One region of the Sphingobium sp. PNB genome, then DNA from elsewhere that is predicted to be linked to it. Evidence: predicted binding sites of a transcription regulator. Region 1 holds the regulator's gene; each other region holds the start of a gene.
What was found. Region 1 encodes LexA, which represses DNA repair genes until DNA is damaged. Its sites were predicted from a motif close to GTTCCNCNCTTGTTCT; they were not measured.
Positions count from the first base shown of each region.

Region 2: uvrA (excinuclease ABC subunit UvrA) is a predicted target of LexA. The motif match lies at 1,688-1,703, and genes of this name have one in related genera.
Region 3: K7W03_RS06000 (transcriptional regulator) is a predicted target of LexA. The motif match lies at 8,146-8,161, and genes of this name have one in related genera.

Region 1 covers NZ_JAINEZ010000073.1:16,440-27,133, forward strand. Annotated here, with positions in the region: gene K7W03_RS20280 (sensor histidine kinase) at 1-1,274, shown strand, start outside; gene K7W03_RS20285 (citrate synthase) at 1,481-2,767, opposite strand; gene gltX (glutamate--tRNA ligase) at 2,785-4,239, opposite strand; gene K7W03_RS20295 (ComEC/Rec2 family competence protein) at 4,359-6,431, shown strand; gene lexA (transcriptional repressor LexA) at 6,422-7,108, opposite strand; gene K7W03_RS20305 (hypothetical protein) at 7,262-7,420, shown strand; gene glp (gephyrin-like molybdotransferase Glp) at 7,505-8,686, opposite strand; gene moaC (cyclic pyranopterin monophosphate synthase MoaC) at 8,683-9,168, opposite strand; gene trpC (indole-3-glycerol phosphate synthase TrpC) at 9,165-9,956, opposite strand; gene trpD (anthranilate phosphoribosyltransferase) at 9,953-10,694, opposite strand, start outside.
Region 2 covers NZ_JAINEZ010000097.1:3,045-13,738, reverse strand. Annotated here, with positions in the region: gene uvrA (excinuclease ABC subunit UvrA) at 1-1,638, opposite strand, end outside; gene K7W03_RS22965 (septal ring lytic transglycosylase RlpA family protein) at 1,802-2,374, shown strand; gene K7W03_RS22960 (hypothetical protein) at 2,391-2,555, shown strand; gene K7W03_RS22955 (UrcA family protein) at 2,920-3,240, shown strand; gene K7W03_RS22950 (LytR/AlgR family response regulator transcription factor) at 3,407-4,150, opposite strand; gene K7W03_RS22945 (sensor histidine kinase) at 4,423-5,532, opposite strand; gene K7W03_RS22940 (hypothetical protein) at 5,691-5,939, shown strand; gene K7W03_RS22935 (hypothetical protein) at 6,019-6,270, shown strand; gene K7W03_RS22930 (hypothetical protein) at 6,774-7,322, shown strand; gene K7W03_RS22925 (right-handed parallel beta-helix repeat-containing protein) at 7,589-9,130, opposite strand; gene trmB (tRNA (guanine(46)-N(7))-methyltransferase TrmB) at 9,387-10,082, opposite strand; gene K7W03_RS22915 (hypothetical protein) at 10,304-10,483, opposite strand; gene K7W03_RS22910 (methyl-accepting chemotaxis protein) at 10,610-10,694, opposite strand, start outside.
Region 3 covers NZ_JAINEZ010000011.1:14,155-24,848, reverse strand. Annotated here, with positions in the region: gene K7W03_RS06030 (UvrD-helicase domain-containing protein) at 1-401, shown strand, start outside; gene K7W03_RS06025 (DUF6361 family protein) at 462-1,628, shown strand; gene K7W03_RS06020 (phospholipase D family protein) at 1,618-3,480, shown strand; gene K7W03_RS06015 (helicase-related protein) at 3,477-6,602, shown strand; gene K7W03_RS06010 (HEPN domain-containing protein) at 6,584-7,276, opposite strand; gene K7W03_RS06005 (AlpA family transcriptional regulator) at 7,331-7,567, opposite strand; gene K7W03_RS06000 (transcriptional regulator) at 7,615-8,076, opposite strand; gene K7W03_RS05995 (hypothetical protein) at 8,424-8,753, shown strand; gene traL (type IV conjugative transfer system protein TraL) at 8,781-9,068, shown strand; gene K7W03_RS05985 (type IV conjugative transfer system protein TraE) at 9,081-9,653, shown strand; gene K7W03_RS05980 (type-F conjugative transfer system secretin TraK) at 9,653-10,408, shown strand; gene K7W03_RS05975 (TrbI/VirB10 family protein) at 10,401-10,694, shown strand, end outside.

The DNA.
Region 1 (10,694 bases):
ATCTCGGCAGCGCGCTGGCGGTCCCGCAATTGGCGGCGATGGCGCGGCTGGCGGCGCATCTGGGCATTGCCCTGTCCCGCCCGGTCGTGGCCGCGGCGGAGCGTGGTGACATCGACATGTGGGTGCGCGCCAAGCCCGAGGCCGAACGGGTGCAGCTTTCCATCATCGACTGGCATGAGCGGCAGGCGGTTGCGGCGCCGCTGGATCTGGCGCGGCGAGAGACCGACATCGCTGCCCTGTCCGACGGCTGGACGTGGCAGATCGACACCCAGTTGCGCTTCCAGATGGTGCATGAGGGGTTGGGCGGCGAGGGCGCATTGCCATCCGCCCCGCCTTTGCCGGGCAGCCGCTTCACGAGCTATTTCGAATTGCGCCCGGATGCCGAAGGCGACCTGGCGATCCTGCGCGGCTTCGCGCAGCGGCGCGCCTTTCGCGATCAGGTGGCGGGATTGACGAGCGATCCGGCGCAGCGCTTCATGCTGTCGGGCTTTCCGATGTTCGATCTCGCGGGCCAGTTGGTGGGTTATCGCGGCAAGGCTTTGCCCGTCGACCGCGCGGTGACGGCGCCGCTCGCCACGCCGGAACCGCTGCCATTCTATCCCGCCGAGTTCGGGAAGAGGCTGGACCGATCTTTGCGACGGCCTTTGGGACGGATCATCGCCAATGCGGATTCGATCGGCGCGCAACTGGAGGGGCCGTTGCGGCCGGACTATCTGGGCTATGCCAGCGACATTTCGGCGGCGGGGCGTCATCTGATGGCGCTGATCGACGATCTGGCGGACCTGCAGGCGATCGACCGGCCGGATTTCAGCGTGACCGCGGAAGAGATCGATCTGGCCGATGTCGGGCGGCGGGCCGCCGGGCTGTTCCTCGTAAAGGCGCAGGATCGGGGGATCAGCATCCTCGCCCCTGCGCTGACGGTCGCGGAGCCGGCCATCGGTGAATTTCGCCGCGCCTTGCAGATCCTGATGAACCTTGTAGGCAACGCCGTGCGCTATGCGCCCGAAGGGTCTGCCGTTCGGATAGAGACAGGGCGGTCCGACGGCGAGGCCTGGATCGCGGTGCTGGACCAGGGCGATGGCATAGCCGCTGACAGCAGGGAACGCATCTTCGACAAGTTCGAGCGACTGGGCCGCAGCGACGCGGGCGGCAGCGGCCTTGGCCTCTACATTTCGCGGCGTCTGGCGCGCGCCATGGGCGGCGACATCCGTATCGACGACGCGCCCGAAGGCGGCGCACGGTTCACGCTGCTGCTGCCGGCTTTGGGCGTATAGCGGACATCGATATTCGGTCTGGGCAAACCGTGCACCCGCCAAGGAGGAGCACGGATCAGACGGGGCAATGATCCCTTGAAGCCGGGACCGGGTTCCCGCCTGTGCGGGAGCATGGGGTACTCCCTGTCAGCAACCGGCCAACTCCCCGCCAAAATAAAAGCGGCGTCCAAACGGACGCCGCTTCCGTGCCTTATTGCCAGTGCAGACTAGCGCTTGTCGACGGGGACATAATCGCGCTGCGCCGGGCCGGTGTAGAGCTGGCGCGGACGGCCGATCTTCTGCGCAGGGTCGGAGATCATTTCGTTCCACTGGGCGACCCAGCCGACGGTGCGGGCAAGGGCGAAGAGCACGGTGAACATCTCGGTCGGGAAACCGATGGCCGAGAGGATCACGCCCGAATAGAAGTCGACATTCGGATAGAGCTTCTTTTCGATGAAATAAGGATCGTGAAGCGCGATCTGCTCCAGTTCCTTCGCCACGTCGAAGATCGGATCGTCGACGCCAAGCTTCGCCAGGACGTCCTTCGCGGTCTTCTGCATCACGGTCGCGCGCGGATCGTAATTCTTGTAGACGCGATGGCCGAAGCCCATCAGGCGGAACGGATCGTCCTTGTTCTTGGCGCGGGCGATATATTCCGGGATGCGGTCGACGGTGCCGATTTCGCGCAGCATGTTGAGCGCGGCTTCGTTGGCGCCGCCATGCGCCGGACCCCAGAGGCAGGCGATGCCCGCCGCGATGCACGCGAAGGGGTTGGCGCCGGACGAACCCGCCAGACGCACGGTCGATGTCGACGCGTTCTGTTCATGGTCGGCATGCAGCGTGAAGATCTTGTCCATCGCGTCGACGACGACCGGATCGATGACATATTCCTCCGCCGGGACCGAGAAGGTCATGTTCAGGAAGTTGGCGGTGTAGCTGAGGTCGTTGCGCGGATAGACGAAGGGCTGGCCCACCGAATATTTATACGCCATCGCCGCGATCGTCGGCATCTTGGCGATCAGGCGGTGGCTGGCGATCTTGCGCTGTTCCGGATCGTTGATGTCGGTGGAGTCGTGATAGAAGGCCGAGAGCGCGCCGACCACGCCGCACATGATCGCCATCGGGTGGGCATCGCGGCGGAAACCGCGGTAGAAGGTGGTGAGCTGCTCATGCACCATGGTGTGGCGCGTGATGGTGCGCGTGAAATCCTCCAGTTCCTTCTTCGAGGGCAGTTCGCCGTTGAGGAGGAGGTAGGACACTTCCATGAAGCTCGACTGTTCGGCAAGCTGGTCGATCGGATAGCCGCGATGCAGCAGCACACCGGCGTCGCCGTCGATATAGGTCAGGCCCGAATCGCAGCTCGCGGTCGAAGTGAAGCCGGGGTCGTAGGTAAACATGCCGGTGTTGGCGTAGAGCTTGCGAACGTCGATGACCTGCGGTCCGACCGTGCCGTTCAGAATGGCATAGTCTTTCGCGTTGCCGTCGACGCTCAAAGTGGCATTGTTATCCGACATGGTATTCTCCTGATACTTCAATTGGCCGATGCGTGCCTCACAGCGGCCAATCGTTCCAAGCTCTCCGTCTTCCCCAGAAGGAAAAGGACGTCGAAAATTCCCGGCGAAACCGTGCGACCGGTCAGCGCCGCGCGCAAAGGCTGCGCGACCTTTCCAAGCCCGAGGCCGGCATCCTCTGCCACGCGGCGAATGGCTTCTTCGATCGCTTCGACCGTCCAGGACTGGACGGGTGCAAGAGCGTCGGCTGTCTGTCCCAGCAGCGCGCGTGCGGAATCGTCTAGCAGAGCAAGCGCCTTCTCGTCAAAATCGAGCGGGCAATTTTTGAACAAGAATTCGGCGCCCTCCGCAATTTCGTTAAGCGTCCTGGCGCGCGGCTTGAGCGACGGCATGGCCTCTGCAAGCCGCTTCTCGCCATCCTCTGGCAGGTCGATGTTCAACCTTGCCGCAACCTTTGGCGCGACCAGCGCGGCAAGGCGCGCGTCATCCGCCTCGCGCAGATAATGGCCGTTAAGATTCTCCAGCTTCTTGATGTCGAAGCGAGAGGGCGAGCGGCCGACACCTGAAATATCAAAGAGTTCCACCGCACGCTCGCGGGAAATGATCTCCTCATCGCCATGGCCCCAGCCGAGTCGCAGCAGATAGTTGAAGACCGCTTCGGGCAGCATGCCCAACTCGTCGCGATAGGCATCGACGCCAAGCGCGCCGTGCCGCTTGGACAGCTTCGCGCCGTCGGCTCCGTGGATCAGCGGGATATGGGCGTAGATGGGCTCTTCCCAATTCATCGCCTTTATGATGCCTAGCTGGCGGAACGCATTGTTGAGATGGTCGTCGCCGCGAATGACATGGGTGACGCCCATGTCATGGTCGTCGACCACCACCGCCAGCATATAGGTGGGCGTGCCGTCCGAACGCAGCAGGATCATGTCGTCCAGCTCCGCATTCTGGACGACGACGCGGCCCTGCACGGCGTCCTCGATCGCCGTCTCGCCTTCGCGCGGCGCTTTCAGGCGGATGACGAAGGGCGCGCCTTCCGGGGCTTCGGAAGGATCGCGGTCCCGCCACCGCCCGTCATAGCGCATCGGCTGCTTGGCGGCGCGCTGCCGCTCGCGCAGTTCCGCCAGTTCCTCGGGTGTCGCATAGCAGCGATAGGCATGGCCGGAGGCGAGCATCTGGTTCGCCACTTCGGCATGGCGCGGCGTGCGCTCGAACTGGAAGACCGCCGGTTCGTCGCCGCCCAGCCCCAGCCATTCCAGCCCGTCGAAGATCGCGGCGACCGCTTCCTCGGTGGAGCGGGCCCGGTCGGTGTCCTCGATCCGCAGCAGGAACTTGCCGCCGTGATGACGTGCGAACAGCCAGTTGAATAGCGCGGTGCGCGCGCCGCCGATGTGAAGAAAACCGGTAGGCGACGGCGCAAAACGGGTTACTACCTGCTTGTTCGAACCTGTAGCACTCACCGTTTCATTCCCTGCCATTCGCCCGGATACCACCCGACCCATCCATGATCGCGACGCCCCCTAGCATGGCTTTCGAGCCACGACAAACCTCCGTTGTCAGTTCGGCCCGGGGGAAAGCAGCGCGGATTTGGCGCGGCGTGGAGCTGTGGCTGGAGGAGGAGCGCGAACGGTTGCCGCTATGGGTTCCGGTCGCCCTGGCTGCGGGAATCGCGGCCTGGTTCCTTCTGCCTAATCGGCTGGAATGGCTGGCCTTTTGCTGCGTGACGCTTGCGGTCGCCTGCGCCGCGCTGCTTTTGCCGCCCGGTGGCCGGGTGCGTCAGGCGATCGTCGTCGGTGGCATTCTTGCCTGTGCGGGGTGCCTGCTGGTCTGGGGGAAAGCGACGATCGTCGGATCGCCGCCCCTCGACCGCCCGGCCTTCATCTCGCTGAAGGGGGAGGTCCGGTCGGTCGAAAGGCTGCCCGCGCAGCACATGAGTCGCGTGCTGGTCCGGCCTGTCGGCGTGCCTGCCCTGCCGCCCCTGGTGCGCGTCAATCTTGACGATGCGTCGATGCCGCCGGGGGTCGGAGAGGGAGCCATCATAGCCTTCCGCACAAGGCTGATGCCGCCTGCGCCGCCCAGCCTGCCGGGCGGCTATGATTTTGCGCGCCGCGCCTATTTCGAGGGCGTCGGCGCGACCGGGCGTGTGCTGCCGCCGGTTACGGTCCTGCGGCCGGCCACGGCCGGCCCCCGGTTGAGGGCGCGTCTGTTCGAGCATATTCTGGAGCGCGTTCCGGGACAGGGCGCCGGCATCGCCGCTGCCCTGGCCACCGGCGATCAGGGCGCGATCGCGCAGGCAGATGCGGAGGCGATGCGGCGGAGCGGCCTTGCGCATCTGCTGTCGATCAGCGGTCTGCATGTCACGGCCCTGATTGCTGCGGTGATCTTCCTGTTGATGCGGATGATGGCGCTCAGCCGCCGGGCGGCTCTCGACTGGCCGCTGATGCTGCTGGCCGCGGGCGGCGGCGCTCTGGCGGGCATCGGCTATACGCTTCTGACTGGCGCAGAGGTGCCGACCGTGCGATCCTGCGTCGCTGCCCTGCTTGTGCTGGGCGGACTGGCGATGGGGCGGGACGCGATCACGCTCAGGCTCGTGGCGGCGGGGGCGCTGGTGGTGCTGATCCTCTGGCCAGAAGCACTGGTGGGGCCGAGTTTCCAGATGAGCTTCGCGGCCGTGATAGCCCTGGTGTCGCTGGGCGAGCATCCGGCCTTCCGTGCCTTTCTCGCGCCGCGTGACGAAGGGGTGGGGCGCCGGATCGGGCGCAATCTTGCGGGCATGCTGGCGACCGGCCTGGTCGTGGAGCTGGTGCTGGCGCCGATCGCGCTGTTCCATTTCCACAAGGCGGGCATGTTGGGATCGATCGCCAATCTGGTGGCCATACCGCTTACGACGCTGGTGGTCATGCCGTTGGAGGCGACGGCCTTGCTGTTGGATCTCGGCGGGTGGGGTGCGCCCTTCTGGTGGCTTGCCGCGCGATCGATCGACCTGCTGTTGCTGATTGCCCATGGCGTGGCGTCCAGCCCTTGGGCGGTGGTACTGGCGCCCGCCCAATCGGGCGTAGTGTTCGGCCTGATGCTGCTGGGCATGCTGTGGTGCCTGCTATGGCGAAGCCGGTGGCGCTGGGCGGGTCTGATGCCCGTGACCACCGGCGTCATGATGGTCCTGACCAGCCCGATGCCCGCCATATTGATAAGCGGGGACGGCCGGCATGTCGCGGTGCGCACTGCCGATGGCGGCATGGCGATGCTGCGGGCTCGCGCCGGCGGCTATGCGCGCGAGGTCATGGCGGAAAGCGCGGGTTATGACGGTATCTTGCAGGCATTGACGGCGCTGCCCCAGGCCCGCTGTTCTCCCGATCTATGCGCCGTTCGCCTGAAGGGAGGGGGCCGGAACTGGAACCTGCTGCTGACGCGAAGCAGCGTGAGGATCGATAATGCGATACTGGCGCGGGATTGCGCCTATTCAGACATCGTCGTCAGCGACCGCCGCCTGCCGGGCGCCTGTCGCCCACGCTGGCTGAAGGTGGATCGACGCTTCCTCGCCAGGACGGGTGGCCTGACCATCGATCTGGACCATGGCACCATGCGCAGCGCGAAGGCGTGGCATGACGAGCACCCTTGGGTCGCGCGGCCTTCCAGCCGGCCGCGCGAATACAGGAAGCATCAGTTATAGCGGCGCAGCAACCCGGCCAGCTTGCCCTGGATGCGGACCTGCCGAGGGTCGTAGATCTGCGGTTCATAGGCGCTGTTGGCGGGATCGAGCCTGACCTTCGGACCCTCACGCCGGAAATATTTCAGCGTCGCTTCATTTTCGTCGATCAGGGCGACCACGATCTGCCCCTCGCGCGCGACGTCGGTGCGCTGGATAAGCGCGAAATCGCCGTCCAGAATGCCCGCTTCGACCATTGAATCCCCCGCCACTTCGAGCGCATAATGATCCCCGGTGCCCAGCAGCGCGGCAGGAACGGAAAGCATGTTCTGCCCCTCCAGCGCCTCGATCGGTACGCCCGCCGCGATCCGGCCGTGCAGCGGAATCTCCAATATGTCGTTGGCGGCGACCGGGGGTCTGCTGGCCACCGGACCGGGCGTCAGCGGCGGCTTGGCAGGCACGACGACCTTGGGAGCGCGATGCATGGCGTCGGGCAGCTTGAGCACTTCCAGTGCGCGGGCGCGATTGGGCAGGCGGCGGATGAAACCGCGTTCCTCCAACGCATTGATCAGGCGGTGGATGCCGGATTTGGACCGCAGGTCCAGCGCTTCCTTCATCTCCTCGAAAGAGGGGGATACGCCTCCCTCCTCCAGCCGGGTCTGAATGAAGCTCAGCAATTCCTGTTGCTTGGGTGTCAACATCTCGCCTTGCCCTCCTTGGAACGGATGGAGAACGCATAGGAAACGGAACGGGGCAAGTCAAGCGCCTAACCGTTGGGCGCTTTTGCTGGAACGCGGGAGGCCCCAGGCCGTTTAACGCCTGCCTTCCACGAAGAAGGTGAATAGGAGAGAAAGATGGCCAACCAGAACAACCAGGGCGGCGGTCAACGTCGCGACCAGCAGGGCGGCGACCGCTCCAGCCAGGGTGGACGCCAGCAGCAGCAGGAAGACCGGCAGGGCCAGATGGGCGATGAACGTCGTCAGGACAAGTCGCCCGGCAAGCAGCAGCGCTGAAGGAACGGCGGCGGTCCAGCAGGGCTGACATCGCCGCCATCCGTCAGGACTGCACTGGAAGGGGTCGCGCGGCGGCCCCTTTCCTTATGCGAGGGGAAGAACCGTGACGTGATCGCCGGCGGCAGCCGGAGCAGAGCCGGCGGGGCGCAGGATGAGGCAGTCGGCCATCGCCATGGCCGCGGTGGCGGCGCTGTCCTGCGATGTCACGGAAACGATGCCCGCTTCCGTGCGGAAGGCGCGAAGGTAATCGTCGCGTTCCCCCGTGGCGGGCAGCGGCGCGGCGAGCGTCGCCGGCGCGGTGCGGGGCAGGGGCGATGCCGCGCCCATCATGTTGCGGACCAGCGGCAACAGGAACAGCGTCGCCGTCACGAAGGCCGATACCGGATTGCCCGGCAGGCCCAGGAAGACGGCGGAACCCAATGTCCCCGCCATCAACGGCTTGCCCGGACGCATGCGGATTTTCCAGAAATCGAGCGAACCCCCGGCCTGGACGAAAGCCGGGCGGACGATGTCGTGATCGCCCACCGATGCGCCGCCGGTCGAAACGATGATGTCCGCCTGGCTGGCGCGGGCAAAGGCCTGGATCATGCCGGGGAGATCGTCCGGCACGATCCCCAGATCGATGACATCGCAGGAAAGGCCGGCGAGCAGGGCGGCCAGCATGGGCGCGTTGGAGGAGGGAAGCTGGCCGGGCTGCGTCGGCGCACCGGGGGGCACGAGTTCGTTGCCTGTCGAGAGCAGGGCGACCCGCGCTCGGCGCGATACGGGCAGCGTCCCATGCCCACCCAGCACGGCGAGCGCGATCTGCGCCGCCCCCAATGCGCTGCCGGCCTTCAGCAAAAGGCCGTCCTTGCGGAAGTCGGAACCGGCCGGACGCACATGACGCCCCTTCGTCAGCGCCTCCTCCAGCCCGCGCAGCATGTCCCCCTCGCGCGCGGCGTTTTCCTGAATCAGGATGCTGTCGGCGCCCTGCGGCAAGGGCGCGCCGGTGAAGATGCGGCAGGCCTGGCCGGGTTCGAGGGGCGGAGGCGGCGGGCCGCCCGCCGCGCTTTCGGCGGCGACCTGCCATGGCCCGGGCCATTCGGCGGCGCGCACGGCATAGCCGTCCATGGCGGAAAGATCGGCCCAGGGCTGATCACGCAGCGCAACGACATCTTCCTTCAGCCATCGTCCGGCGCAGGCGGGAATGGGCATATGCTCCGTCGGCAGCGGCCTTGCCAGCGCCATCAGGCGGCTCTGCGCCTCCGCGACCGGAAGCAGGCTCATGACGCCGGCCCGTCCCCAGCCGTCCAGTCGCCGGACTTGCCGCCGCTCTTGGCCAGCAGGCGCACGTCGCTGATGATCATGCCCTTGTCCAGCGCCTTGGCCATGTCATAGACCGTCAGCAACGCGACCGACGCGGCGGTCAGCGCCTCCATCTCGACGCCGGTCTGACCGGCGGTCTTCGCGGTCGCCGTCACGGTCACGCCGCTGCCGTCGAGATCGAGGTCGATGCTGACCGAACTGAGCGGAATCGGGTGGCAGAGCGGGATGAGGTTCGCGGTCCGCTTGGCCGCCATGATGCCCGCCACGCGGGCCACGGCCAGCACGTCGCCCTTCTTCACCAATCCCTGCTCGATCGCTGCTGCTGCATCGGGACTCATGCTGATGCGGCCGCTCGCGACAGCCTTGCGCGCGGTCGTCGCCTTGGCGGAAACATCGACCATATGGGCCGACCCTTCCTCGTCCAGATGGGTGAGCTTGCTCATCGCCCCGTCAGCAGCCTGCGCGTGGCGGTTTCGACATCCGCCTGCCTCATCAGGGTTTCCCCCACCAGAAAGCAGCGCACGCCATGGTCCGACATGGCGATCAGGTCGTCATGGCTGCCGATGCCGCTTTCCGCAACGAAGGTGCATCCTTCTGGAGCCTGTCCGACCAGTTCGTAGGTGCGGGCGAAATCGACCGTGAAGTCGCGCAGGTCGCGATTATTGACGCCGATCAGGCGCGAGCGGAGCTTCATCGCGCGCTCCAGTTCTTGCGCATCATGCACTTCAACCAGCGCATCCATGCCCAGGCCAAGGGCGGCGTCCTCTATCTCCGCCATCTGATTGTCGTCCAGCGCGGCGACGATGATCAGGATCGCGTCGGCGCCGAGCGACCGGCTTTCCAGCACCTGCCAGGGATCGACCATGAAATCCTTGCGCAGCACCGGCAGGGCGCAGGCCGATCGGGCCGCGACCAGATAATCGTCATGCCCCTGGAAATAGGGTTCGTCAGTCAGCACCGACAGGCAGGCCGCGCCACCCGCCGCATAGGCGCGGGCATGGGCGGGCGGATCGAAATCGGGGCGGATCAGTCCCTTGGACGGGCTGGCCTTCTTGATCTCCGCGATCAGGCCGAAGCCGGAGCGGGCGGCACCGTCCAGCGCCTTGCGGAAGCCGCGCGGAGGCGTCTGTTCGGCGGCGCGGACGTGAAGCGAGGAAATGGGCGTGGCGGCCTTGCGCCGGGCGACTTCCTCCCGCTTTACATCGCAGATTTCGATCAGCTTGTTCGTCATTTATAGGCTATCCAGCAATTGAGCAGCGCGTTGGCAAGGCCGCGGTCGATGGTTTCGGCGGCTTCCTCCACGCCTTCGCGGAAATCGGACACGGCGTCGGCCACGACAAGGGCGGCGGCGGCGTTCAGCAGCACCGCGTCACGATAAGGCCCCGCTTCGCCTTGCAACAGGGCGCGCAGGGCGGCGGCGTTATAGGCGGGGTCGCCCCCCCTGATCGCCTCGACCGGATGGGTGGACAGGCCGAGTTCGGCAGCGGTCAGGCGGCGCGTCGCAACCAGCCTGCCGCCTTTCACCTCCGCCAGAGCATTGCCGCCAGCCAGCGACAGTTCGTCCAGCCCTTCGTCGCCTGAAACGATCATCGCATGATCGACGCCCAGTTCCGCAAGCGCCTCCGCATAGACGGGGACATAGTCCGGACGCGCTATGCCGACCAGTTGACGGCGCACCCCGGCCGGATTGGCGAGCGGCCCCATCAGGTTGAAGATGGTGCGTTCCCCGATCGCCCTGCGGATGGGGCCAAGCCGTTTGAGCGCGGGATGATAGTTCTGCGCAAAAAGGAAACAGATGCCAAGATCGGCCAGCGTCGCTTCGGCTGTCGTGGCGGCGCGGTCAAGGTCCAGACCGAGCGCTTCCAGCGTATCGGCTGCGCCGGCCTTGGAGGAAGCGGCGCGGTTGCCATGCTTGGCCACGGGCACGCCCGCCGCCGCGACCACCAGCGACACGGCGGTCGAAACGTTG
Region 2 (10,694 bases), on a different contig from region 1:
GCGCTGGTGCAGGCCGATGGAGGGTTCGTCGAGGACGTAGAGGACGCCCGACAGGCCGCTGCCGATCTGCGAGGCGAGGCGGATGCGCTGGGACTCGCCGCCGGACAGGGTGCCGCTGGTGCGGTCCAGGTTCAGATAGTCGAGGCCGACATTGTTGAGGAAGCCGAGGCGCTCCACGATTTCCTTGAGGATGGCGCGGGCGATCTGGTTCTGCTGATCGTTGAGGCGGCTGGGGAGGGTGGAGAAGAAACCGAGCGCGTCCACCACCGAGCGGCGGGTGGACATGGAGATGTCTTCCCCCGCGATCTTCACCGCCAGCGCCTCCGGCTTGAGGCGGGCGCCGTGGCAGGTCTCGCACGGCATGGCGGTCTGGTATTTGCTGAGTTCCTCCCGCATCCAGGCGGATTCGGTCTGGAGGAGGCGGCGGTTGAGGTTGCCGATGACGCCTTCGAAGGGCTTTTTCACCTCATAGCTTTTCTTGCCGTCGACGAAGCGCAGGGTGACGGGCCGGCCGGCGGTGCCGTGGAGGATGATGAGCTTCACCTCCCCCGGCAGGTCGGCCCAGGGGGTGTCGAGGGAGAAGCCGAACTCCTTCGCGAGGGAGCCGAGAACCTGCATATAATAGGGGCTGGGCGGGTTGGACTTGGCCCAGGGGACGACGGCGCCCTTCTTGAGGCTGAGGGCTTCGTTGGGGACGACGAGTTCGGGGTCGAACTCCTGCCGTTCGCCCAGGCCGTCGCAGGCGGGGCAGGCGCCCTGCGGGGCGTTGAAGGAGAAGAGGCGCGGTTCGATCTCCGCTATGGTGAAGCCGCTGACGGGGCAGGCGAACTTCTCGCTGAAGACGATGCGGTTGGCGGGGATGCCTGCGCCCTTGAGGTTGCCGGTGGATTCCGCTTCGACCTCGCGGCCGGGGACGGCGCCGTCCGCGAGGTCGACATAGGCGAGGCCGTCGGCGAGTTTCAGGGCTTGTTCGAAGCTGTCGGCGAGGCGGGTGGCCATGTCGTCGCTGACGGCGAGGCGGTCGACCACCACTTCGATGTCATGCTTGTATTTCTTATCGAGGGCGGGGGCGTCCTCGATGGCGTAGAGTTCGCCGTCGATGCGGACGCGGGTGAAGCCGGCCTTCTGCCACTCCGCCAGTTCCTTGCGATATTCGCCCTTGCGGCCGCGGACCACGGGGGCGAGGAGGTAGAAGCGCGTTCCTTCGGGCAGCTGCATCACGCGGTCGACCATCTGGCTGACCGTCTGGGCGCTGATGGGGAGGCCCGTGGCGGGCGAATAGGGGATGCCGACGCGCGCCCAGAGGAGGCGCATATAGTCGTAGATCTCCGTCACGGTGGCGACCGTGGAGCGCGGGTTGCGGCTGGTCGTCTTCTGCTCGATGGAGATGGCGGGGGAGAGGCCGTCTATATGTTCGACGTCCGGCTTCTGCATCATCTCCAGGAACTGGCGCGCATAGGCGGAGAGGGATTCGACATAGCGGCGCTGACCCTCGGCATAGATGGTGTCGAAGGCGAGGGAGGACTTGCCCGAGCCGGAAAGGCCGGTGATGACGATCAGGCTGTCGCGCGGAAGGTCGACGTCGACGCCCTTGAGATTATGCTCGCGTGCGCCGCGGACGCTTATGGTGGTCAGCATTCGGCAGACCTCTGCTGAGAAATTTGCGTGAGACTCATGGGGGCGTGTTGTTCCAGATTTGTTCTTGGGAGGCAAGGGCCGGTCGAGCGCAAGATAGGGACTGTGCGGCGAAAGGAAAAGGCGGCGGCTTTGCCCCCGCGCCGGGCTGGGTTAAAGGGCGGGGATGAGCGGGACTTTTGTTCGGATGCGGTTCGGCGCGCTGGGCGTCGCGATGGCGCTGGCGGCCTGTGGCGGGGGTGTGCGCTATCGGCCCGTGAGCGACGTGCCGGTGCGGGTGGGAAAGCCCTATAGCGTCAGGGGCGTGACCTATGTGCCTGCCGCCGATCCGGGCTATGATTATCTGGGCTATGCGAGCTGGTATGGCGGGGAGAGCGGGAACCGGACGGCCAATGGCGAGCGCTTCCGGCCGAAGGCGGTGACGGCGGCGCACGCGACGCTGCCCCTGCCGAGCTATGTCGAGGTGACGGCGCTGGAGACGGGGCGGACGATCCTGGTGCGGATCAACGATCGCGGGCCCTTTGCCGGGCGGGGGCGGATCATCGACCTGTCGCGCGGGGCGGCGGAGCAGCTGGGGATCAGGGCGACGGGCCATGCGCCGGTCAGGGTGCGCGTCGTGGAGCCGCCGGAGAAGGACCGCAGCAAGCTGCGCGAGGGGAAGGAGGCGCCGGAGCGGCCGGTCGTCGATGCGCGGACGCTCGCCAATTTGCGGGCGCAGCTTGCCGCGCAGGGGCGGTGATGTCGTTCGTGGAAGAATGTCGTCCGTTCGTCCACGGCTGATGTTGCCGGGCGTGATGGATGGGCGGATCATCGAATGGGGAAAACGGTCGTTGCGCACCCGCGCTATGATGCGGTTCGACATGGCGACGATCTGGCTATGGATCGACTGGCCACGGGCCGTATCGCCGCAAGATGATTGAAAGAGATCCCGGAGAGCCCGACAGCTTCCTGGATGCACTCCCGGCCTTTCCCTTGCGCCGGGGGTGTTTTTATGTGCGCGAATTGTTGAACGATTGTAATTTTACGCTACGGAACAGTTGTTTTTCTGTCGTAAAATTGTCGTTTGTCCCCGTGAGACTGTATTTGGTCGACAGGAGCGCCGTTGGCCGACAGGGACAGGCGCCGGTCGAAAGCGAAAAGCGATGCATTTGCAACGCGCCTAAACAAAATGGGCGAAGACAGAGACGATGATCTGTTGAGGCCTTCTCTTCTCTTCGCTTGAGGTCTGCACCGCGCCCCACGCGGCCAGGCCGACAAAAGCATAGCGTTGAGGAGACAATTGCCATGATCGCCATCAAGTTCACCGCTGCTCTCGCCGCCATGGCCGCCATGGGCGCCGCTGGCACGGCTTCCGCCATCGAATTCGAGTCCAACGGAAAGAGTGTCGAGGTCAGCTATCATGATCTGGACCTGTCGAAGACGAGCGACCAACGCGTCCTGAATGCCCGTATACGGCGTGCCGCGGCAAAGGTCTGCCCGCTTAACGATACCACGGCCGCGATCGAGAAGTGCCAGCAGGTTGCAGCCGCGCATGTTCGCGGCGCTGTGGACCTTGCCGTCGCCAAGGCTCAGAATGGGGAGCGCTTTGCCGATTTGGGCAAGTAAAAGCCGGTCGGCGCAGGCGCCTGAGTTATTCAATAGGTTTTTGGAAAAGGGCCCGGAATTCACCGGGCCTTTCCTTTTAGGGCGCGGACCGTTGCGGCTGCCCTTGCGGCGCTGCCCTCTATCGTCTTTGGCGGTTTCCCTTCCCATCTGCGATGGATTGAAGGGGTCAGCGGCCTGCCATGGCGCGGGCGTTGGTGAGATAGGTGCGGCCGATGCGGATTTCCGTGCCGTCCGCGAGGCAGGCTGACCAGACGCCGCTGCCGTCGTGGCGCAGCCGGGAGATATGGTCGCGGCGCACGATGTGGGAGCGGTGCAGGCGGACGAACTGCTGCGGGTCCAGCCGGTTTTCCAGCGAACTGATCGTCTGGTGCAGCAGATAGCTGTTGGCCCCCACATGCAGCCGCATATAGTCGCGTTCCGCCTCGATCCGGTCGATCTGGACCGCGCCGATGCGGATCAGTTCGGAACGGTGCGGCACCCAGAATTCCTCCGCCCATTCGGGTTCGTCCTGCGTGCTGGTGGCGGGGGAGGGGACGGTGCGGTTGCCCAGCGCCTGTTCGACGCGGTCGATGGCGCGGGACAGGCGTTCATGGGCGACCGGCTTCAGCAGATAGTCCACGGCGGCAAGGTCGAAGGCCTCCACCGCGAAACCTTCGAAAGCGGTGACGAAGATCACTGCCGGGCAGATGCCCATGCGCGAGGTCGCCCGCGCCACCCCGATGCCGTCGAGCAGGGGCATGGCGATGTCGAGCATCACCAGGTCCGGTTCCAGCCCCTCGATCAGGCGCAGCGCCGCCTCCCCGTCGCTGGCGGTGCCGACCAGCGCGATGCGGGGTTCGCGGGCGCAGAGCATCTGGAGGCGTTCGACCGCCAATGGTTCGTCGTCGACGATCAGCGTTCGGATGGGCATGGGTTCAACCTTTCACGGATTGCGCCAAGGATGGGGAAATTCCGTACCCTAGAGCAGATTCCGATCCGATTGCATCGGCTCGACTGCTCTAAGTTTTTGTTTTGTCGCGTTTTCCGAGTCGGCAGATGATTCCATCTGCTTGGAAAACGCTCCAGGCTGCGGCGACAGCATCCCTTGTGCCCCTACCCACCTGCGGTTGCTGGGGAGAAATGGATGCTGAAATAAGTTCAGCATGACGTCGCTTATATTTTCAAGTTGAATGTCGATACGGCCTAGCTCCGGCGGATGATGGGGAGGGTCAGGTCCACCGCGAAGCCTCCCCCGGCGCGCGGGCCATAGTCGATCCGGCCCTGTTCGCCGAAGCGGGCGGTCAGGCGGTCGCGCACATTGGCGAGGCCGATGCCGCTGCCCGCGTCCGCTTCGCTGGGCGGCTTGTCGCCATTGTCGGCGACGCTGATGTGGAGCATGCCCTCCTCCTCCCGCGCTTCGATGGCGATGGTCACTGGGCTGGAGGTGCGCGACACGCCATATTTGATCGCATTTTCCACCAGCGGTTGCAGGATCAGGCCGGGAACGCAGGCATTGAGCAGGGCGTCCGGGATGCGGATGCTGGTCGACAGGCGATCCGGGAAGCGCACCGCTTCGATGTCCAGATAGAGTTTCTGGAGATGCACTTCCTCCTCCAGCGAGACGTCCTCCAGCGGGTCGCCGGTCAGGCTGGTGCGGTAGAAATTGGAGAGGGAGAGGATCATCTGTTCCGCCTCGTCGCGCCGGTCCTTCATGACCAGCGAAGAGAGCGAGTTCAGCGTGTTGAACAGGAAATGGGGGTTCACCTGATAGCGCAGGGAGCGCAGTTCGGCCTGCTGGGCGGCGCGTTCCAGCCGGTCGGCGCGGCGTTCGACGCGATGCGCCTCGCTGGCGTAGGAGAGGGCGAGGTACAGGCCGGCCCAAGCGGCGAGGAAGAAATAGCGGCTGATCGCGTCCTCCACGATCTGCATCAGGGCGAAGCCCTGTTCGCTCGCATATTTCTGATAATCGGCGTCAGGAAACAGCGAGGCCGGGTCGTAGATGTTGAAGACGTAGAAATTGGCCGCCGCCGTCGCCAGCGCGAAAGGCGCGGCGAGCGAGAAGGCGGCGACGATGCGCGTCGTCAGCGGCTGGCGGTCGAAGCGGCGCAGGCAGAGATAGAGGACCCAGGTGACGACGATGCCGATCACCGTCACCACCGCGCGGCGCGCGGCCATGGCCCCCTGCGCCTCGAACCCCATGACGGAGGCGCGCAGCGTCACCAGCACCGCGTAGAAGAACCAGAAACCCAATATCGAATAAAGTGCGACCGTCGGCGGCACGCCAGGCTCGCCGTCCTCGTTTTTTATGCTCATGGGCGAAAGTCTAGGACAAGGCGCGGCGTCTGTCGCCCCTTGGCGGCGAAGCTGGTCGAAGGGTTCCATGCGTTGGTCGATAGGGGCGGCGGGCGGAACCCGCCCTTGCCGCCGTCCGTTTCATGGTTCGAGGCGCCGGCGCGCCAAAAAAGGAGAGCATGATGAGCGACAAGACCGATATTCGGCCCAACAGCCGCGAGGAAGCCGACGACAGGCGGCCTACCGACGCGCAGGACCATGCGGTGACGACGGAGGAGAAGCTGGACGAGGGATTGATGGACAGCATGGATGCGTCCGATCCGCCATCGGCGACCGCGCCGGGCGATCATGGCGATCCGGTGCCGTCTTCCGGTTTTCCGGAAGGCAGGGATCGGCCGGACGGCGAGGATCGGAAGGACGGGCGATAGACGATAGGGGAAATCGTGATATGATCGGTCGGGAGGGCAGCCGCGCGTTGCCCTCCGCAGGTGAGAGGAGCCACTTCATATGCCGACTTCCGCCACTCCCGCGATCGAACGCATTGCCCGCGTGCTGGCCGGGCGCCAGCTCAGCCTGAACGGCGAGGGCAACGATCCGCATGCGGCGAGCGCAGTCGATGCCAGTTGGCAGGACCATGTCGACGATGCCTATGCGATCCTGCACACGCTGCGGGAGCCCGATGCGCAAATGGCGCAGGCGGGCGACGTGGCCGTATGGCGCAGCATGATCGGCGCGGTGCTGGAGCGCAGGGCCGGGTAGGGCATTGCGCAGAAGCGCCTGTCCTGAGCCGGTCGGGGATGGGTGTTTTGCGCTGAAAAGGATGCGGCTGAAAACGATGCGACAGCGGAAAATTCGAGCGCGCGGCCTGCATCCGGTTTAACGCGGCGCGCTCCATGGCGGCGGCCGGGTTTGGGTCGCCCTTGCCGATCGGCCTGTCCTGCTTGCAGGGATCGGGAGCCGGGCCTCCGCCCTGGCGGATTTTCGGGCAGCTTGGTTGTGCGCGCATGAGCCATTCGCCGCATTCGAGCGCCTCGCAGGAAGATGCCCGTTTGGAGGAAAGCGGCTGCCGCCGGACAATGCCGGCGGGGGCTGGGCGGCGAACCGGCTGATGCTACTCGATTGGGCGCATTCATAAAAATTACATGTTGCGCTGCACAAGGAAAAATGATTCCCTGTGTCTGTCGGCAGAACCGGCGCTTAAGCTTGCAGTAACCATCGGGGGCGCATGTTCTGCTTACGACTTGAAGTCGGAGGGCAAAAGCATGGGCACGAGTGCAAGACCTGCGGACGGGGCGATTACCCTGGCGGAGTTGCGTGAATTCGCCAGTTTCCCGGCCGCCACGCAGCGTTACATCCGAAGATCGCTGGACATCGGACTTCATCGGCGCGACGCCATGAAGCTGTGGTCGCGCGACATGGTGGAGGAAGCCAGCATTCGCGCGCAGGCGCGGATCTACGGGCGGCTGGAGGAGATCAAGGCGCGGGTGCCCGATGACAGCGGCCTGGACCAGATGGAGCCTTTCATGGCGCCGCTGGTGACGGTTTCCGCCTTCGACCTGGGGCAGGACCGGTTGTGCAGCTTTTCCGCCTATCGCTTCCTGTACGAGCGGCTGTTGGGTGCGGGATCGCGGCCATGGCTGCCGGGAGCCTTCTGCGCGGCGGCCAGCCTGCCGCACCTCCACCCCGAAAAGCGCCGGGCGCTGCTCCAGTCGATCAGCGAAGCGGCGGCGACGGCGGTCGGATGGTCGAACCGGGAGCCGACCTTCTATCCCGAATGGGTCGAGAAGGTGGATCTGAGCAAGGCGAACTGAGCGAGCGGTCCGGGCCCGTCCGGGGGGAGGGGCGCGAGGGACGCGGCGATGACGGCGCGGCGGGCCGGACCCGGCGCGCCGTTGCCTTTTTCCGCCGTCATGGCCCTCCATGCGCTTGATCCAGGTCTAGATTATCGCAATCGACTTCCCGGCTGAACTATGTCCTATTGCCGTCCGCAGGCATGGGCCTGTGTGCGACCCAACTGAAGCCCCGCCTTCCTTCGCAAGGGGCGGGGCTCCTTTGCCTTTGGCGGAGGGGGATCGGGTCAGCGGCGGGTTTCGAAGGCGGAACTGGCCCGTGGTTGCCGGAGCCGGACGGGGGTTCCCAGTTCGCGCCCCAGCATCGCCAGCATCCAGTTCCGGTGGCGGTCGATGAATTCGGGGAAAGCGTCGGGGCTGGCGGGATCGAACCTGGGCACGTCCCAGTCCGACGCGATTTCCTGATAGGGCTGGATGGTCTGGCCGGCGCCATCGTCCGGCAGGTCGATATGGCTGCCGAAATAGCTGTTCCGCCGGAAGCGGATCGATTCGGCCGGGGCGAAGCCGGCCCGGATCAGATAGTCGGGGCCGCTGCGCCCGCTTTCGCTGCCGTAGCGGGCGGTGCCCGCCACCTTGAAGACATTGCGCGCGAAGCGGACTCCGCGCGCCCAGCCCTGCCATTCGGTGGCGACGATCATCTGCACGTCCATCGCCGGGCCGACATGGATGACGTTCCTTTCGATCCGGGCGTCCGACACATTGCCGGAAAGCTGGAAGATGCGGGCGCCGTCGTTGCGGCTGACGTTGAAGCGCGCCAGCGTGCCGTGATTGCCCAGATTGTCCTTGTCGTTGCGGCGGGGCGAGCAGATCAGCAGGAAGCCGCCGGCATTGTCGTGGCTGTAATTGTAGAGGAAGGTCGTCCGGCGCGAGTTGAAGTCGGAATCGAAGCCCTGGCCATCATAGCGGGTGCGGGTATGGGCCGCCTCGTTGAGCTGGATCAGGCTGTTGTCGGTGCTCCACTGCCAGATGCCGGCATTGTAGCCGGGCGCGCGGCTGCCGGCGTGGAGGACGATATTATGTTCGATCAGGGCGCCGTCCGTGCCGCGGGGGACGATGCCGTCGCCGCCGATGTCCTCCAGATAATTGTCGCGGATCACCACCTTCCTGCTGGGGAACCAGTCGAGGAAGGACACCCGGTCGCTGATCCCGGCGATGCCGGAGCGGTCGACGCGCCACAGGATGTTCCGCTCGATCGCGAGGTCCTGGAAGCGGGTGGCGACCTGCCGGCCGGTGGCGCGGAACAGGATGCCGCCATTGTCCTTGCGGTCGTTGGTGCCGCGGACATCGTGGACATAATTGTCGCTGATGCGGATGCCCCGCGTCACCCCGCGGTTTTCGGCGCGCACCAATATGCCGATGCGCGGGGCCGGCGAGGGGGCGGCGTTGGTGACTTCCAGCCCGCTGATCGTGACGTGATCGGCGTCGATCACGCCGACGGCATATTCCGAAACGCCGCCCGCATCGATGCGCGGGCGCGGGCCGGAGCCGGTCGCGCCGACCGTGATGGGCGATCCCGCCCTGCCCGAGCGGGCGATCGTCAGCGGTTCCCGCCAGACCGATCCGGCGGCCAGCAGGACGCGGTCGCCGGGCCGGAGCGGCCAGCCATTGACCCGCGCGAGCGAGCGCCAGGCCCGGTTGCCGGCGGTGCCGTCCGCATTGTCGTCGCCCTGGCGGGAATCGACATAATAGGTTTCGGCGTGGGCGGCGGTGACGAGGGGGGCGGGAAACAGGAGCGTCGGAAGAAGAAACGCCCAATATGGCTTCGGCACCTGTCGGTCTTTCACGGCGTTGCGATCTGGCCGTGAGATTGATGGAGGGGGGCTGAACGGTCAATGAAGATGTGGCGATTGCGGGGCGATGGCGTGTCGCGGGGAAAGGAGGGCCGGCAAGCCCTTGAATTGCCGGATGGGAGTCCTAGATTGATGTGGTCACTCTTCCCCCTTGGAGTGACACCTCCCTGAACCTTGGCCCCGCCGTGGAGCTTGCTCCGGCGGGGTTTCTTTTTGGAGAGGGCCGGGGCGGCGATCAGCGGCGGCGGTAGCGGAAGTACCAGACTTCATGGCCCAGGCTGCGCGCTTTCGCTTCGTAGCGGGTTTCGGGCCAGCCGCCGGGGCGGCGCTGGAAATCCGTGGGAGAGCCCGCCAGCCATTCGAAATCGGGATGGCCGTTCATCACCATCAGCGCCCAGCGCAGATAGACGGGATGGTCCGTGCCGAAGCGGAATTCGCCGCCCGGCTTCAGCTTGCGCGCGATCATCGCGACCGGGCCGGGGTTCATCATGCGGCGCTTGGCGTGGCGGGCCTTGGGCCAGGGGTCGGGGTGGAGCAGATAGACGAAGCTGAGCGAGCCGTCCGGAATCCGGCCGAGCACGGAGAGCGCGTCGCCCATGTGGAGGCGGACATTGCCCAGCGCCCTGTCGCGGATATGGCCGAGCGCGGTGACGACGCCGTTCAGGAACGGTTCGCAGCCGATGAAGCCGTGATCGGGCAGCAGGTCGGCGCGATAGGCGAGATGTTCGCCGCCGCCGAAGCCGATTTCGAAATGCAGGGGGCGGTCGTAGCCGAACAGGCCCGCGGCGGTGACATCCCCTTCCTCAGGCACGGAGAGGGCGGGCAGCAGGGAATCGACCAGTTCCTGTTGCCCCTTGCGGAGCTTGTGCCCGGACTGGCGGCCGTAGAGGCGGTTGAGCGTGGTGGGATCGCCGGATTTATGCGCTGTCATGCGCGGGCGGATAGAGCATTTTCGGTGCGAGTGAAATCACCTGCCGGATCGAAAAATGCGGAAGGGGGATGGGGTAAGGAGGGGAGCGTCATGGGGCGCCTCCTGTCCCCGTTGTTGAGGAGATGATGCCGGGGACAGGAGGCTCAGGCCTGACGCCGTGGGCGGCGTCGGGCTTGTTCCTTTGGGAGGCGATGGGCCGGGGCCGATGCGAACCCGTCAGGTCATTTGCACCTGGCGAAGCGGCCCTTGGCGTCCTTGCACGGTCCCTTCTTGGCGACCGGCTTGGGCGGACATTTGACGAACTTGCCCTTGGCGTCCTTGCATGGCGCGGCCAACGCTGGGGCTACGCTGCCGGTCATGAGGGCTAGGCCGAGGAGGGCGGAAGTCAGTGGCCTGGTCATCGCATTCCCCTTGGAAAGAGGTTGCCGGACCCGACAGGGGTGCGGGTCCGACGCCCTGCTTATGGGCGTTTTGCGGGCGGCATGCCAATGAACTTTTCGTCATGTTGCCGCCATGCGGGGGGCCTGTCAGGCCGCCGATTGCCGGTCCGTCAGGCCGATCCGTTCCTGCTGCATCATGGCCGCGGCGCGTTCGGTGGCGATGCGGGTGTCG
Region 3 (10,694 bases), on a different contig from region 1:
TCGTTCAGTTCGGCCGAACTGCGGTCAGCAATGCCACGACAGGCCTGTCCGCCGAGGAAGTGGCCAGTTGCGTCGACAAGACACTCAAGCTTGATCCGATTGCGGCAGTACGCGGAGAGCTGATAGCCGAGTTCCCGGTGTTTGCGAGCCACACCGAAGATGGGCATGAATATGCGACCTCCGGAATTGCTGACGCCCTCACCCTGACGCCTGAGGGCAAGCCGGGAACGATCGTGGATTGGAAGAGCGATGTAGCGCCCGATGCCGTGTCGCTCGAGCACTACAGAGGTCAGGTGCAAGCCTATCTCGACATGACTGGCGCCGAACGCGGAATGATCGTCCTGATGACGAGGGGTGAGATTATCGAGGTCTCGCCATCCAGCGTCGGCTCGACGCCATGATCGAGCCGAGAACCTGACCTCGCTGCCCTGCCCTTCCAAGTATGTCCCGAAGAAGCATTCATGTCCTATCTCGCCTGGATCGATTTTGACCCCGAAGAGCGTCGCCGCGCTCAAACACTGATCGACCTGTTCAAACAGCCCGAGGCGCGCGACGAGCTCGGCCTCGGCACCGTGCGTGACGGGCTGGCCGATCTTCTCTTTCCCGGAACCAGCACGATCCAGACGCGGCTGCGCTACATGCTTTTCATTCCGTGGATCTATCTGGAAGCACAGGGTCGCAAGGCCACGCAGGCGGAACGCACGGTTATTGCTCGCGATCTGGAATTCCAGTTGAGCGAAGCCCTGCTGCGCGGTGGGGAGACGATCGGGGTGATCGGACGAGACGCGGGGCGGAACCTGAAGCGCCTTGCATCAAGCGTCTATTGGGCGGGTCTGAACACGCTAGGCATCCGGGCGCTGCCGGGCAGCCATTCGACCTTCCTGTCCTATGGCCCCGAAAGCCTGAAGGACCACGATCTGAAACTCTGGTCGTCCAACCTTCCCAAGCCACCCGCAAATCTCCTGAACCAAGCGTCCTTCGCCCTGGCCGATGGTGAGGCTGATTTCCTGCGAGACCGCATCGAAAGCCATGCGGGCTCAAGCTTGCTGAACGAGCTGGCTCGCAAGGGCAAATCCTTCGCGGATGACTTGCCGTGGCAGATCGCCGAAGACACCATTTCAGACGCCAATCGCGCGGTCCTCCGGCATGCCGAACGATTTTCCGGCGTCATGTACGGAGCCAGCCTTCTCTATAACCTCCTGCTGGCCCTTCGTACTGCAGACCGGCCAAACGCCAAGAAACATGCCGATGCGGACACATTGGCGGCGGACTATCGCTCACGCATCGAAGTTTGGAGGTCGGAGCTCGATCACCTGGCGTTGAACGACTGGGATCTCGACGACCTCTTCGGCCTGATTGGCAGGACCAGCCACAACCTCACCAAGTCATCGCGGGATTTCATCCGGGGATGGGTAACAGTCGCCCGGGATGGCACTGGTCCCTTTGAGGCTGATCACCAAGCGATAGAACTGCTCAAGCAGCGAGAGCATGGGCTGAAACGGATGAAGGCAAGGCTTCTTCACGATGCGCCGCTTGAACGCTGGTCAGGGGCCTCGGGGGACGCGCGACTCGATTTCAGGTGGGGCATCGCCAGCCGCTATCTCGGGGAGCTTGCCGATGCCAGTTGACCCCGCCTTCGACCCTGAAAATCGCGAACTCTATACCTCGCTCATGCGCTCGCCCGACGGGTATAGGTTCGACCACGCCATAGCTACCACCTATTCGCTCGATTTCGAGACCGCCCTCGCGATCCCGATCGCCATAGTATTTCGCGACGCGGAGAATCGCGACGAGATGCTGCGCAGCCCCCTGGCTCTGTTGCAAAGCGTCGAACGGATGGCGGGCCGGATGGCCATTTACTGCGATCGTGGCCGCATCAAGGAGGCGCGCCCGAATGCAGCGCGTCTGATGGCCCTCTATGAGAAAACCATCACCGAGGTTGCGGCGCCGGGAGGCGGAGCGTTTCATCCTAAATTGTGGTGCATTCGCTTCCAACCGGAACGCAAGGGCATGCCCATCCGCATGCGGCTGGCGATTCTTTCGCGTAACCTGACCAATGATCGATGCTGGGATTTGGCGCTTTGCCTCGATGGCACGGTCGCCGACGATATTTGCGAAGGCAATGAGCCCGTCGTTGGGCTCTTACGCGCTCTTCCGGGACTGGCGAATGCGGCCAATCGGCCGACGGCGCAAAAGTTCCTCCCTTCGCTGCTGCGCGATCTCGCCTGCTGCTGGTGGGACGATCTTCCCGCCGGGGCAACCAAGATCCGCTTCGCCGTCAACGGCCTCGAAGCGGGAGCGTGGGCGCCGCAAAAGGGGGAGCGCCTCGCTATCCTGTCTCCCTTTGTAAGCGGGGACGCGCTCAAGCTACTGGCTTCGGGATACGATGATCCCGCATCTTGCCAACTCATCGCGCGGGCCGAGGAACTCGATTGCGTCAAACCGGCCATTCGCAGTCTTTTTGAGATTCAAACCCTCGATGACCGCGCCACCGAATACGAGGAAGAAGACCGCGAGGAGGCCTGTTCAGCCGATCTCGAGGGCCTTCACGCCAAGGCCTATGTCGTCGAGCGCGGCTCACGCCTGCACGTTCATCTTGGGTCCGCCAATGCGACGACGGCTGCGCTGGTGCCGACCCACGGAGGCCGGACGCAGAACGTAGAGATCATGGCCACGCTCGATGGCCCGAAATCCCGCATGGGAACGATTGAGGATACGGTATTCTCGGAAGGATTTCGCCGCCTCCTGGCTCCTTATACACCATCCGAGCCGCCCGAGCAGGACGCTGTGGCGGCAGCCGAAAAAGCGCTGGAGAAACTGCGCATCAAAATCGCGGCGATCGCGCTCGACCTTCATTGCACCCAATTGACGGATACCATTGCGCTCGAAGTCGAGATCGCCGGCAAAGCCCCATCCCTCGAGCTACCGGACGGCGTAAGCTGTTTCATGCGCGCAATCACCGTTGCGAACGAACGGGGATACGATGCTGCGGCGTTGCTCTCGAAAGCACAGTCTCGAATTACGCTTGGTTCGGTGCCATTGAGCGAGGTCACCCGCTGGTTGGGAATCCGCCTTCGCGACGAGCAGACTGGCGTGGAAGTTGCCTTCACCCTTGGTGCGCGGCTTGTCGGGGTCCCTGATGGGCGCGACGCCGCCGTGCTGCGGGCGCACATTGCGAATGTCGAGAATTTCTTTCGATATTTGAGCTTGCTCCTCGGAAGTCTGGGCGAAGGTAGTTTCCTCGAAAGCGAGGCCGCCGGCGAAGGACAATGGCTGCGCCGGCTCGGTCAGGGCGGAACATCGCTTCTCGAACCGATGGTCCGCGCTCTAAGCCTCGATGGCGGCGAGCTCGCCGAGATCGATCAGCTCATCAAGCGCCTTGAAGATCCGGATGGCGGCGCGAACATAGTGCCGCCAGAGTTCCTCGCGCTTTGGGCAAGTTTTGCGCCGCTCCTGGCCACCAAGGGAGCGCGGCAGTGACCTATCGGGCGAACGACCATCTGGAACTCCTGAAGCCCTTCCAGCGCGCCACGGTCGACTACGTCTTCCAGCGCCTGTTCACGGATGCGTCGCCCACGCGCCAGTTCCTTGTTGCCGACGAAGTCGGCTTGGGAAAGACCATGGTTGCGCGCGGCGTTATCGCCAAGACGATCGAACAACTGACCGGGAAGGTTGACCGGATAGACGTGGTTTACATCTGCTCGAACCAGGCGATAGCCGAGCAGAATATCAAGTCACTCAATGTTATCGGATCAGCAACCAAACCGCTGAACACCCGCCTCACGCTCCTGCCGCTTGAGATCGAGCAGGAAGGAGGGATCGCATCCAGGCCCATAAATCTTATCAGCCTGACACCGGGAACGGCGCTCGATCTCAAGTCATCGTTGGGCACGGCAAAAGAGCGCGCTCTCATTTATGAAATGCTGAGAAAAAGGCTAGGCATCCGGCATGGTGGCGTGCAGCGCATTTTTCGCGGCGGAGTTACGCCTGAGAACTGGCCCGGCTGGACAGACTGGATGCGCAGCCAGTCGATTTCGAAAGAGATACCCGAGCAATTCAACGACGCTATCGGGGATGACTTCATCCAACGCATTCGCGCGGCATCGGAGCTGGCACGGAACAAGAAAAGTCCTGACTACCCACCCGACCAGCGCCCGGCCTCGATAATCGGGGAACTTCGCCGCATCCTGGCACGGATATGCGTCGACGCACTTACCCCGGACCTCATCATCTTGGACGAGTTCCAGCGGTTTGCCGAATTGCTGCATGAGCACGATGAGAGTCTTGCGCCCGAAAAAGCAGCGGCTGCGGAGCTTGCCCGGGCGCTGTTTTCCTACTCTGGCACGGACGGTTCGTCGGCACGCCTGCTGTTGCTGTCCGCTACGCCGTACCGGATGCTCACCTTGAGCAGCGACGATCCGGAAGAAGGCGATCACTACAGCGATTTCCTGCGAACCATGCGCTTCCTCTTCGGCGACGTGGACGGCGAGGCGCGTGTCAGGGAACTCGAGAATGAGCTCTCGCAATTCCGGCGTGCGTTGCAGGCGATGCCTGCGTCAAGATCCGCCGCGCGTATCCAGCGGGACCGCGTGCATCACATCCTCAGCCAGGTCGTTGCCCGGACGGAGCGCGTCGACTCCACCGCGGACCGCAATTCGCTTGTGAGGGAGTTGAAGCCCCCGCTGACGATAGAGACGGACGACCTGAGGGAGGCGAAAGCGGTCTCGCAGGTGGCCGAACTCGTCAGTGCGCCTGGCATCGTCGAATATTGGAAGTCGTCGCCGTACCTTCTCAATTTCATGCGTGGCTACAAGCTGCGAGAGCGCCTGCAGGCAGTCAAATTGCGGCCGGCCAGGGAGCTGCGCACCGCGATTAGAGCCGCCGCGCCGTACTTCATCGACAAGGCACAGGTCGAAAACTTCGCAGAGATTCCACTTCGCAACGGACGAATGCGCGCGCTCGCCGACACCGCCTTCCAACACGGCCTTGATCGTGCGCTGTGGATTCCGCCTTCCCGTCCTTCATTCGGAGAGCCTGTCCCGGCGACCAAGACGCTGGTCTTCTCGGACTGGTCGATGGTCCCGGACGCAATTGCGGCGCTTCTCTCGCATGAGGCAAGCCGGCGCATGAAGATGTCACCGGATCTGGTGGGGCGCACAAGCCGCCCAATCGGCGTCGAAGAAATGATGCCGATGTTGTGTCCATCCCCCACCCTTGCCGCTTGGGTGGATCCCTTGCAGCTAGAAAAGCGCCATGGACGAGCGGGCACTTTTACTGAACTGCTTGTCCAGGTTCGTCAGGTTCTTGGGGAACGCCTCGATCGAGCGTGTCTTTCCCGACTGGCCGAGCGATCCGACCGCCTGATGCCCCTTGCAGTCGAGGCCGAACTGGGCCGAGGTGTGGACTGGGGCCGCGTCGGTGCCATCGAGCACGATGCGCATGACGAACATGGCGCGATGGCACGGACGATCGAAGCGATTAGGCAGGCATTGGATTCCGACGACCATCATGGCGACCCCGATCCAAGAGACATACTCGACAAGCTGGCGGAATTTGCGCTTGGCTCACCTGCGACCTGCGCGCTCCGCGCCCTCGCTCGCCTTTGCCCAGAGTTGCAGATCGACGATCCGGCGCTTGTTGGCGCGGCGATCGTGGTCGCTCTCGGATTTCGCAGCCTATACAACCAACCAGAAAGCCGCGCTCTACTGGAGGAAGCCTCGCCCCTGAACTATTGGCGCCAGGTCAACGCACACTCGGCGCAGCACGATCTTTCCGCGGTGCTGGATGAGTATCTCCATCTCGTCCTGGAAAGTGAACGCGCCGAGCAAGTCGATGCGGCCGAGCGAGCCCGGCTCATCGCCATGAAGGTGGTTGAGGTTGTCGCACTGCGGCCCGCTCAGATTACGCTCGATCACTGGACGGCCGGCCGCGCGCGTTTGCAGGACCAGACATTCGAAATCCGTGCGCGGTTCGCCATGCGCTTCGCGACCAAAGCCGAAGAGGAAAAGGGCGTTCGCCGAACCACGCTCGTCCAGGCTGCTTTCAAATCGCCATTTCGCCCATTCGTGCTGGCATCTACGTCAATCGGACAAGAGGGCCTCGATTTTCACCCATATTGCGCGCGGATCGTCCACTGGAACCTTCCTCGCAATCCGGTCGACATCGAACAGCGCGAGGGCCGTGTCCATCGATTCAAGAATCATGCGGTGCGCCGCAATATCGCGGCAGATTTTGGCAATTGCGCTTCGGCGCTCGTTGGCACCGAGGCACCATGGACCGCCATGTTCAAGGCGGCGCAGGATCAACAAACGGCAGATGGGCATCCCGGCGATATCGTGCCTTACTGGATATATCCTGGCGAGGCGAAGATCGAGCGCATGGTGCTCATGCCTCCCTTCAGCCGTGAGCATGAACGCTATGAGAACCTGAAGAAGTCGCTCGCGAGCTATCGACTGGCATTCGGGCAACCGCGGCAGGACGAGCTGATCGAACTCTTCTCAGGGATGAGCGAAGAGGTCGTGAGCGAGCTGGCGGAATTCCAGATTTCGCTCAGACCAGGAATTCGCCTGAATGCCCAATCAGATCACTCCACGACCGGGTAGTTCGGCATTGGCCATTCATGGTCTGGATTATCCATCATCAGATCAATGAAAATCGGCAGCAGGCAACCCAACAGAGACGCCCCGTCTCGCACCTGATCGCGGTTCACATCGCTATTCCAGGTCGCGCCGCCATGAACCAACTGATTGCGCAGGACGTATAGGCGATCGAAGAGAATCGAGAGGATTTTGACCGTGTCATGCTCGCGCAGCGCGTGATTGATGGCAGTCCTGCTGCGCTCAAGCTTTTCTGCCCAGTCCGCGTAGCCGACGATGCCGTTCTGATGCTGCCAGAACGGATGATAAACGTAGCGATTGCCGAGAAGTAGCCGGATCTCTTGGCTGAACCGCTCCCAGACCATGTCATAAACCCGATGGCGACCATCGAAGCGAACGAGCGTCGAAAAGAATGCCTGAAACAGCCCACGCTCACCCTCTGGAGCGGGCGAGGCAGCCGACGCCTCAATGTCGCCCGCATAAGCGGCATTGAAACCGATCCAAAGGAGAATGAAACGGATATCGAGATCATCGGCTTCGGCTTCAGCGCGACGCAGCCAGGACAACGACCGGTGAACGCGCAGCGTCAGCGGAGTCGGAAATTCGCCGCGTAGACGGCGCTGTTTGTCCTTCAGGCTATCGGGATGGAGAAGATCACCGGGTAAGTATCTATGGACCATGCCCGCAACTTAGACGGAACTGCGTTTGCGGCAAGGAGCGGGCCATAGGCCGATCTAGGTTGATGCGATTCCGCGTATCCAATCGTCGATTTCCGCTTCGACCCACACAGCGCATTTCGGGCCAAGCGATCGTGATTTCGGAAACCTGCCTTCGCTCATCCGCTGATAGATCGCGGAACGCTTCATTCCCACGCGAGCCATGACATCTGGCAAGCGCAGAAGGCGGGCGGGCAGAGGCGCCGCCTCGTCAGAGTGCGGAGAGGCGGCTTCGTTCGAGGGAGCAGCGGTCATTCGTCATTCCTGTCTTGGCAAATCTCGGTCCCCTCCGAGGCTTCGGATCATCTTGGCAACGACATCGCTATGTCACGGTTGGCAAAGTCGTCGATGTGCTTAGCCAGCATGCGCGCGACGAGCTGCGAAGTGCCATTCGCCCAACGTGGCCTCAAATCCGCGATCCTACGGCCTAGAGTTCGATCAAGGTGGCCCGGCAGGGCGCTGAAGAATTCCTCGAGAAACTCGCCCATCTCGCTGCGCATCCACTCGCACGCCAAATCTTCTTGCCCGGCGAGGGCGAGGATCATGCTGGCGCGGGGGAAAGCCCCGCAAACGACGAGAATGCAAGCGGCTTCATCAAGCCCTATCGGCCGTTCGCCGCGCATGACCCGCAGCAATGTCTCCCTGTGCATGCCGACCTCGCGGGCGATCTGGTGTTTCGGTTTGTCAGCCGCTTCAACAGCGTGAGCGAGGATGCGTGCGAGGCTGTGATTAGCCTGGCCGGTCGTTGATGGGGTTGGGTGCATGGCCGATTCTCCTCATTGGCTGGATGAGTCACAGCCATAACCTGCCCCCGCGCATGTAGGAAAATGAAAAGAACATATACGGAACTTCTCGTTTGTAGGCGAATCATTCCCAGACGGTGAGTCGCCGGAGATCGTCGACGCAGATGACGGACTTCGTCGCCAGAATACTCCACGTATTCCGCCATTGCATGCCGTAATCACCGGCAGTGCTGATTTGATCTGTCCGCATCAGTCCGCGTTCCGGGCGTTTGCACCTCCCGATCTTTCCTACACCGATTTCCTAGATGCATGTGGAAGGCACAGCGAACGAAAGGACGCTGTGTTCACCCCTCCAGACGGAGCTCCATATGCAGTCCCTCACCCTCCCCCGGCGCATCGGCGCGAACGGCTTTGGCAAGGCCGTCAACTTTGCCATCCCGGTCGCGCTCGCCGCTCTTGCCGCGAGCGCAGCTTACGCTGGCGCCGACACGACGTTCACCCCGGCACTGACCAAGTTCACCGACTTTCTCGAAGGCTCGGGCGGCAAGATCATCACCGTGCTCAGTCTCGCCGGCGGTCTCATCGGCCTCGCCTCGGGCCGGTTCTCGCTCGGACAGGTCGCGGTTCCGGTCGGCGTCGGCATCGGCGTCGGCACGGGTGTCCCGATCGTCACTTCGGTCGTGACCGCGGTCATCTGACGGTCGGGCACGGGAAGGCGCGTCTTCATGGCGGACCCATACATCATTCCTCGTCGGCTCGACGACCCGGAGCTCATCGGCTTCTGGACCATCGACGAGTTCGCCGGGATGATCGTCCCCTTCACCTGGGGGATCCTCAGCCAGCATATCTTCATCGGCATCGTTGTCGCCTTCGGCGCCTGGTTCGCGCTGCGAAAGGCAAAAGCAGGACGCGCCAGCTCCTGGGTAGCCCATGCCGCATATTGGTATCTGCCGGCCGGATTTCTGGGTCTCAGGTCGACGCCGCCTTCCCACTGCCGTCTGCTTGCCGGTTGAGGGGAGAAACCCATGTTTGCCGACATTTCACACGAGCGTCAGCAGTCGCTGCTGCGCCAGCGTAATCTCCTGGCCTTGACCACCACGGGACTTGGGCTTGCGCTGGTCATCGCGACCAGCCTCGCCGCGACCCGCGACCGCGAGGTAGTGCTGCTTCCAACGTTGCCCAAGCAACTGACCGTGACCAGCGCCGGCGTGCAGGCTGAATATCTCGAGCTCGTCACCCGTGACACCGCGCTCATTCTTCTGAACCGGAGCCCGGAAGGCCTCGACTATTGGATGAACGAGATTCTGAAGCTTGCCGATCCGGCCAGCTACGGGGGTCTCAAGGCTGACCTCGTTCGCATCGTCGAGGAGCAGCGCGGTTCGGATGTCACCCAGGCGTTCGTCATTCGCTCGATGAAAGTGGACCCGAAGGGACTGACGTCGGACGTGACTGGCACGCTCAAGACGTTTGTTGGCGCTCAGGTCATCGCCAGCGACGAGCGCCGCTTCCGCTTCAAATGGACCTACCGAGGACTGCGTCTCGCGCTGTCGGGTTTCGTCCAACTCCCCAACCAAGACAAAGCCAAGGAGGCCCAGTGATGGCTTACCGAACCCAGAGGCGTGCGCGAGCCGCCCTTCATGGCCTTGCGGCGATCGCCGCATGCGTCGCCGGGCCGGCCTTCGCCGACCAGTTCAAGCAAGCCGCGGATGGCGCTGGCATCGAGTGCGTGGTCTCGGCCCGCGAACTCACGCGCTTCGCCCTGGTCGACGATCAATTCGCCAGCGTGTCGAAGATGTCGACGGGCACACCGTACAACGACTTCGCGGTCACCAACGAACCGCTGCGCGGCGACATCTACGTGTCGGTCCCAGAGACCTACGCGGCGAGGTCAATCAGCTTCTTTGCCACGACCAAGAAGGGTTTCGTCTACAAGATTGCCTGCCAGGTCGAGAGCATCCCTGCGGCTCAGGTTTTCATCACCAATCCGTCAATCGCCAAGAATGACGCGGCCCGCTGGGAAGCCGAGACCCCGCTCGCCACGAGCGCGGTTCGCCTTGTCCAGGCGATGGCCAACGATCGGACCATCGAAGGCTTCGAGGTACGGCAGTCCTCGGCCGTGCCTGCCCGCATCGGCGACATCGAGGTCCAACTCGTCGCCGACTATCGGGGCGCCAACCTCGCCGGGAAGGTCATCCGGGTCACCAACCGCGGATCCAAACGGCTGAACCTCTCCGAGCGCGACCTTGCGCCGAAGGACAGCCTCGCCGTCTCGATCGCCAATCCGGCGCTCGACCCCGGCTCCAGCACGACCGCGTTCGTGGTCGGCATGAACGGGGAGAGCAGCCATGACTGACACGCACGACCTTCAGCCTTCCCTGCAGGCCGAACCTGCTTCGCCGTCGGAAGCGGCCGGTCTCAACGCCCGAACCGCCAAACGGCAGAAGCTGCTTCTCGCCTCCATCGGCGCGATTGCCCTGGCCGGCGGCAGTTGGCTCATCTTGGGCGGTGACGACAAGGCGAAGTCGAACGATCCCGACGCGGCCCGTACCATCGACACGGCCGGGCTCGTCAACCGCGATCTCTCGCAACGCGAATTTGTCGCCACCTATGGAAACCGCCTCGACGCGGTGACGCGCGAG